One region of the Intrasporangium calvum DSM 43043 genome, then DNA from elsewhere that is predicted to be linked to it. Evidence: predicted binding sites of a transcription regulator. Region 1 holds the regulator's gene; the other holds the start of a gene.
What was found. The regulator HrcA, encoded in region 1, represses chaperone genes, less so after heat shock. The targets are predictions, from matches to a motif close to TTNGCACTCGNNNNNNNCGAGTGCNAA.
Positions count from the first base shown of each region.

Region 2: the regulator HrcA is predicted to act here: its motif matches at 1,890-1,916, upstream of groES (co-chaperone GroES).

Region 1 is NC_014830.1:2,394,746-2,398,150, forward strand. Features, by position in the region: gene dnaJ (molecular chaperone DnaJ) at 1-687, opposite strand, end outside; gene hrcA (heat-inducible transcriptional repressor HrcA) at 749-1,792, opposite strand; gene INTCA_RS10880 (DUF3097 domain-containing protein) at 1,935-2,825, shown strand; gene INTCA_RS10885 (aldehyde dehydrogenase family protein) at 2,917-3,405, opposite strand, start outside.
Region 2 is NC_014830.1:1,122,406-1,125,810, forward strand. Features, by position in the region: gene INTCA_RS05110 (ribokinase) at 1-306, shown strand, start outside; gene INTCA_RS20455 (DUF427 domain-containing protein) at 316-537, shown strand; gene INTCA_RS05115 (class I SAM-dependent methyltransferase) at 541-1,779, opposite strand; gene groES (co-chaperone GroES) at 2,071-2,367, shown strand; gene groL (chaperonin GroEL) at 2,485-3,405, shown strand, end outside.

The DNA.
Region 1 (3,405 bases):
CAGCTGGATCCGGGTGCCCGTGTCGACGCCGGCGGGGATCTTCAGCTTGAGCGTGCGCCGCGTGCGGACCCGGCCGTCGCCGGAGCAGTCGTGGCACGGGTCGGTCAGCGTCGAGCCGTAGCCCTGGCAGTTGACGCACGGCCGGGACGTCATGACCTGGCCGAGGAAGCTGCGCTGGACCTGCTGGACCTCGCCGCGGCCCTGGCAGATCGGGCAGGTCTGGCGGCCGGTGCCCGGCTCTGCCCCGTCCCCACCGCATCGGGAGCACCCGACCGCGGTGTCGAGGTTGAGCTCCTCCTCGGAGCCGAACACCGCCTTGGCGAGGTCGATGTCGAGCCGCAGCAGCGCGTCCTGACCGCGCTGGACACGCGGACGAGGGCCTCGGGTGCCTGCGGTCGCACCGGCACCGAAGAACGCGTCCATAACGTCGCTGAACGAGAAGCCGGGACCGGCGCCGAAGCCGCCGCCCGCCGTGGCGAACGGGTCGGCGCCCAGGTCGAAGGACCGGCGCTTGTGCGGGTCGGAGAGGACGTCGTAGGCCTGCGAGACGCGCTTGAACTCCTCCTCGGCCTCGGGCCCCGGGTTGACGTCCGGGTGCAGCTTGCGGGCGAGTCGACGGTAGGCCTTCTTGATCTCCTCCTGACTTGCGTCACGGGAGACACCGAGGACGGCGTAGTAGTCGTTCAAGCGGGTGGTTCCTGTCATCTTCGTCTGGTGTCAGGTCGGGGTTGCTGGGTGCAACGTCTGGTCAGCCGTTGTTGTTCTCGTCGAGGATCTGGGACACGTAGCGGGCGACGGCGCGGACCGAGGCCATCGTCGTCGGGTAGTCCATCCGGGTGGGCCCGAGCACGCCCAGACTGGCGACTCGCTCCAAGCCACTGCCGTACCCCACCGAGACGAGCGAGGTGGTCTGGAGCCCGGACACGGGATTCTCCGAGCCGATCCGGACCGAGATCGCATCGGGATCCTCACCGAGCTGGCCGAGAAGGCGGAGCAGGACGACGTGTTCCTCGAGCGCCTCGAGGATGGGTGCCACCGACGTCGCGAAGTCACCCCCGGACCGAGCCAGGTTGGCCTGCCCGGCGAGCACGACTCGTTCCTCGCGCTCCTCGACGAGGGCGTCGGACAGGGCGGACACGATCGCCTCGACGACGGGCCGTTCCTCCCCCGGCGCCTGCTCGACGAGGCGGCGCAGCTCGGTCGCGGCGGCGGTGAAGGGAACCCCCGCCGACACCTCGTTCAGTGACGCGCGCACCCGGGCGACCAGCTCCTCACCGTCGGTCCCGGCCGGCAGGCTGCGGGTCTCGACGACGCGCTGCTCCACGCGGCCCGTGTTGACGATGAGGATGACCATGAGGTGCGCGGCCCCGACGGGCACCAGCTCGATGTGGCGCACCGTCGAGCGAGTCAACGACGGGTACTGCATGACGGCGACCTGCCGCGTCAGGCCGGCGAGCAGCCGAACGGTCCGGTCCACGACGTCGTCGAGGTCGACGGCGCCCTGGAGGAACTGGCTGATCGCTCGCCGCTCACCGGCGCTGAGCGGCTTGAGCTGGCTGAGCCGGTCGACGAAGACCCGGTAGCCCGCATCGGTCGGCACCCGACCCGCGGACGTGTGCGGTGCATGGATCAGGCCCTCCTCCTCGAGCTGGGCCATGTCGTTGCGGACCGTCGCGGCGCTCACCCCGAGGTGGTGCCGGTCGACGAGGGCCTTGCTGCCGACGGGCTCGGAGGTCTGGACGTAGTCCTGCACGATGGCCCGCAGCACCATGAGCTTGCGGTCCTCGCTCATCGCCCACCTCCTCTGGCACTCTCGTCGGACGAGTGCCAAGTCTACGTCGTCGCCTCCACCGCCGCGAACGGCGGAGGAGACGGTGCCCAGCCGGCTCCCGCGTGGCGCTCCGTCCGGGAGCGAGCCCAGCGGCATACGCTCCATGATCGTGTCCCCCCACGATCGTTACGGCTCCGACGTCCTCTCCGGTGACTGGCGCGCACCCCGAAGGGGGCGTTCGGTCGACCTCCCCGCCGAGACCGGAACCGTGGTCGAGGAGGTCGAGACCGGTTGGGTCGGGGCCGTGGTCCGCGTCGAGAAGGCCGGGGGGATGCACGTGGTGCACCTCGAGGACCGGCGCGGGCGCGTGAAGGCCTTCCCCCTGGGTCCCGGGTTCCTCGTCGACGGCCGCCCCGTCACGCTGACCAAGCCGGTGGCCGCCGCCGCCGCTGCGCTGGCTGAGGCGCGCCAGGCGTCGGCCCGCACGGCGAGCGGGTCCGTGGCGGTCCACGACGCGGTGGCCCGGGTGGCACGTGGTTCCCGGATCTACGTCGAGGGGCGACACGACGCCGAGCTCGTCGAGAAGGTGTGGGGCGACGACCTGCGCATCGAGGGTGTGGTCGTCGAGATGATGGACGGAGTCGACGACCTGGCCGCCATCATCGCCGACTTCCAGCCCGGGCCGGGCCGCCGACTGGGCGTCCTCGTCGACCACCTCGTGCCCGGCACGAAGGAGGCCCGGATCGTCGAGCAGGCCCGCGCCCTGCCCGGCCTGGCGCAGCACGTCAAGGTGCTCGGCCATCCCTACGTCGACGTCTGGCAGTCGGTCCGCCCGGCACGCCTGGGCTGGGACCGCTGGCCGGTCATCCCCCGCGGCACGTCCTGGAAGCACGGGATCTGCGCGGCCCTCGGCTGGCCCCACGAGACCCAGACCGACATCGCGCACGCGTGGAAGCGGATCCTCGGCACCGTGCGCACCTATGCGGACCTCGAGCCGACCCTGCTGGCCAGCGTCGAGGAGCTCATCGACTTCGTCACCGAGCCCGCCGCCTGAGCTCTGGCCCCGTCGAGCACCCGCGGGTGCCGCGTCGCTCACGCACTGACCCGTCCGGCAGGTCAGTGCGGCAGCCGGCGGCAGGCCCCTCTCAGGGACGCGGCCGCGCGATGAACCGCCGCACGAGCCGGTCCTGGACGGACGAGAACGGCGGGTAGATCGCGGCGAGCAGGTCCGGCTTGGCGGGCACGTCGACGACGGCCTTGGCATGGCTGAAGATGGCCACGGACTCCTCGCCGTGGTACTTGCCCATGCCGCTCTCGCCGACCCCACCGAACGGCAGCCTCGGAGCGCCCATGTGCACCAGGGGCGCGTTGAAGATCAGGCCGCCCGACGACGTGTCCCGGATGAAGCGGCGCTTCGTCTCGCCGTTGCTCGTGAAGACGTAGAGCGCCAGCGGCTTGTCTCGTGCCGTGACGAACTGGACCGCCTCGTCGACGCCGCCCACCTCGACCAGGGGGAGGATCGGGCCGAAGATCTCCTCCTGCATGGAAAGGTGGTCACCGTCGACGCCGTCGAGGACGGTCGGCTCGATGTACCGGTTGTCGGCATCGACGGCGCCCCCGCGAACGACGTGCCC
Region 2 (3,405 bases), 1.3 Mb from region 1:
CTCGCCGACCCGGTCGTGGTCAACGAGTCGGAGATGCGGCAGCTGGCCGACTCGGACCTCATCCCGGCCTCGCTGCTCGTGACGTTCGGACCCGCGGGGGCCAGGTGGGACGGGGAGGAGGTGAGCGGCATACGGCTCGATGAGGGCGACGTCGTGGACACGGTCGGTGCCGGCGACGCCTTCTGCGGCGCTCTGGCAGCAGCGCTCGCAGGGGGAGCGACGCGTCGGGAGGCCCTGGAGGCGGCCAATCGGGCGGGAGCCGAGGCCGTGCAGTGGGCCGGGGCCCAGCCTGACGCAGCCCTGTGAGGTGACCACCTGCCGGGGTTCGGTGCCGCATGGCCCTGCGCGAACAAGGGCGTCGCCTCCTACCGGTCTGCCCGGATCGGTGACCAGATCGTTGCCGACCTGGCCTGGACCTACGAGGAGCCGCTCCACGACGCGGCGCCGGTGGCCGGCCTCGTGTGCTTCTACACCGAACGGACGGACCCCGGCCTCGACGGGGTCGCCATCGAGCGGCCCGTCACGCCGTGGGCGTGAGACTCAGGCGGGCGTGACCACCAGGGCCACCTGGGTGCCGGCCACGCGGGTCACGACGAGCGTCGCCTCCGAGCCGCCCTTGCCGCGGCCGGTCATCTTCAGCTGCCGGCGCAGCAGGTCGGCGTCGACCGTGACGCCACGCTTCTTGATCGTCACTCGGTCGTGGCCGTGGTCGCGCAGCCAACGGGAGAGCGCCTTCGGCGAGAGCGGCATCGCCTCGACGACCCGGTAGCGCCGTGCCCACGGGATGTCGTATGCCGCTGGGCTCGTCACGTAGCCCACGCCGGCTCCCAGCTCGGCTCCGTCGACCGCGGCCAGCAGGGCACCGGTGAGGCCGGCCCGGATGACCGCGCGGTCGGGCTCGTAGAGCCAGTCGTCCACAGCTGCGACCGAGGGCAGCGGCGGCCGGCCGGTGGCGGGGGCCGCGTCGGCCTCAGTGACGACATGGGTGGCGTGGGCGGAGCAGACCGCGGCGGTTCGCCCCGGCCGGGTGGCCAGGGCCTTCCACCAGACGACGCACTCGAGCACCTCGCCGTGCCACGAGCTCCACTGGGCCTCGGCTCCCGGGGGGAGCGCGGCATGGGGGAAGGCGGGGGAGAGCTTGGCGCCGGCCGCGGGCACCTGGGCGGCGAACTCCTGGACTTCGGCCCAGCTCGGCGAGATCGCGTCGAGGGAGAAGATCCGTTTGGCGCGTCCGCGGACGTCCGCCACACCCTCGACCCGGCGCGCGGGGTCGAGCCAGACGCCGAGGTGGCGGCCGGCCTCGCCGAGGGGGAGCCTGACGTCCTCGGCGCGGGCACACGTCACTCGAGCGGACGGCCAGTGCCGCAGGTTGGCTTCGGCGACGCGGGCGGTCGCGGGGTCCGCGTCGACCGCCCGCACGAGCAGGTCGAGCCCGGCGAAGGCCATCGCATCGGACCCGATGCCGCACCCGAGGTCGTAGACCTCACGGACGTCGGCGGCGGCGAAGCGGTGCGCGTGCCGGGCTGCGAGGGCGAGGCGGGTGGCCTGCTCGAGCCCGTCCGCGGTGAAGAGCATCCCGACCGCGAAGTCCCCGAACTTGTCGACTGCCCGGGCGCGCAGCCGGGACTGGCCCAGGGCGGCGGCGACGAGATCCGGGTCGAACGCCTCGCGGAGGCGCTCCTGCAGGGGGAGGGCGGTGGACTCGTCGTAGGGCGGCAGCGACTGGAGCAGGGCCCAGCCCTCTCCTGACGAGAGCCGCTCCACCATCGCCGCATCCATGCGCGCCATCCTCGCAGGCGCCGCGGGCATTCGGGCAGGCTGACCAGGCCACGCGGGTGGTCCGGGGGGTCACGGGGCGCAGGCCGTTCACGGCCGTGAGCCCCCGTGTGTTGGCACTCGACTTGACCGAGTGCTAACTGAAACCTAGATTTCTGCTTGTTGGCACTCTCACCTCGAAAGTGCCAGTTCTCTCCGGCAGGACGGTCGACCCCCGCGACGGCGGCCAACCCCATGGAGATCAAGAACGCATCAGACCCGAACAATCGACATCCCGAAGGGAAGGTCACCACCGTGTCGGTTTCCATCAAGCCGCTCGAAGACCGCATCGTCGTCAAGTCCCTTGAGGCCGAGCAGACCACCGCGTCCGGTCTGGTCATTCCGGACACCGCGAAGGAGAAGCCCCAGGAGGGCGAGGTCCTCGCTGTCGGCCCCGGCCGCTGGAACGAGGACGGCGACCAGCGTGTGCCGCTCGACGTCAAGGTCGGCGACAAGGTCATCTACAGCAAGTACGGCGGCACCGAGGTCAAGTACGGCGGCGAGGAGTACCTCATCCTCTCCGCACGTGACGTCCTCGCCGTTGTCGGCTGAGCGTCCCGCCAGCAGCATCAGCTCTTGACCGCACCCCGGTGACGCCCCTCGGGGTTGTACCGGGGTGCGGTTCGTTCGCCCCACCGTTTTCGCGCACCATCAGCCAGAAGGAACACCATGGCCAAGCAACTGGAGTTCGACGACTCCGCCCGGAAGTCGCTCGAGCGCGGCGTCGACGCGCTCGCCAACGCCGTCAAGGTGACGCTCGGCCCGAAGGGCCGCAACGTCGTCATCGACAAGAAGTGGGGTGCCCCCACGATCACCAACGACGGTGTCACGATCGCCCGCGAGATCGAGCTCGAGGACCCGTACGAGAACCTCGGCGCCCAGCTCGCGAAGGAGGTCGCCACCAAGACCAACGACATCGCCGGTGACGGCACCACGACCGCCACGGTCCTCGCCCAGGCGATGGTCAAGGAGGGCCTGCGCAACGTTGCTGCGGGCGCTGCCCCGGCCGCCCTCAAGCGCGGGATGGACAAGGCCGTCAGCGCGGTCAACGACCGCCTGCTCGAGATCGCCCGCGACGTCAACGGCAAGGAGGAGATCGCCTCGGTCGCGACCCTCTCCGCGCAGGACGCCACGCTCGGCGCCCTCATCGGTGAGGCCTTCGACAAGGTCGGCAAGGACGGCGTCATCACCGTCGAGGAGTCCTCGACGACGGCGACCGAGCTGGAGTTCACCGAGGGCATGCAGTTCGACAAGGGCTACCTCTCGGCCTACTTCGTCACGGACACCGAGCGGATGGAGACGGTCCTCGAGGACGCGTACGTCCTCATCAACCAGGGCAAGATCTCGGCCGTCGCCGACGTTCTGCCGGTCCTCGAGAAGGTCGTGCAGTCGGGCAAGCCGCTGCTCATCATCGCCGAGGACGTCGACGGCGAGGCCCTGTCGACGCTCGTCGTCAACAAGATCCGCGGCACCTTCACCGCCGCCGCCGTCAAGGCGCCCGGCTTCGGTGACCGCCGCAAGGCCATGCTCCAGGACATCGCCATCCTCACCGGTGGACAGGTCATCGCCGAGGAGGTCGGCCTCAAGCTC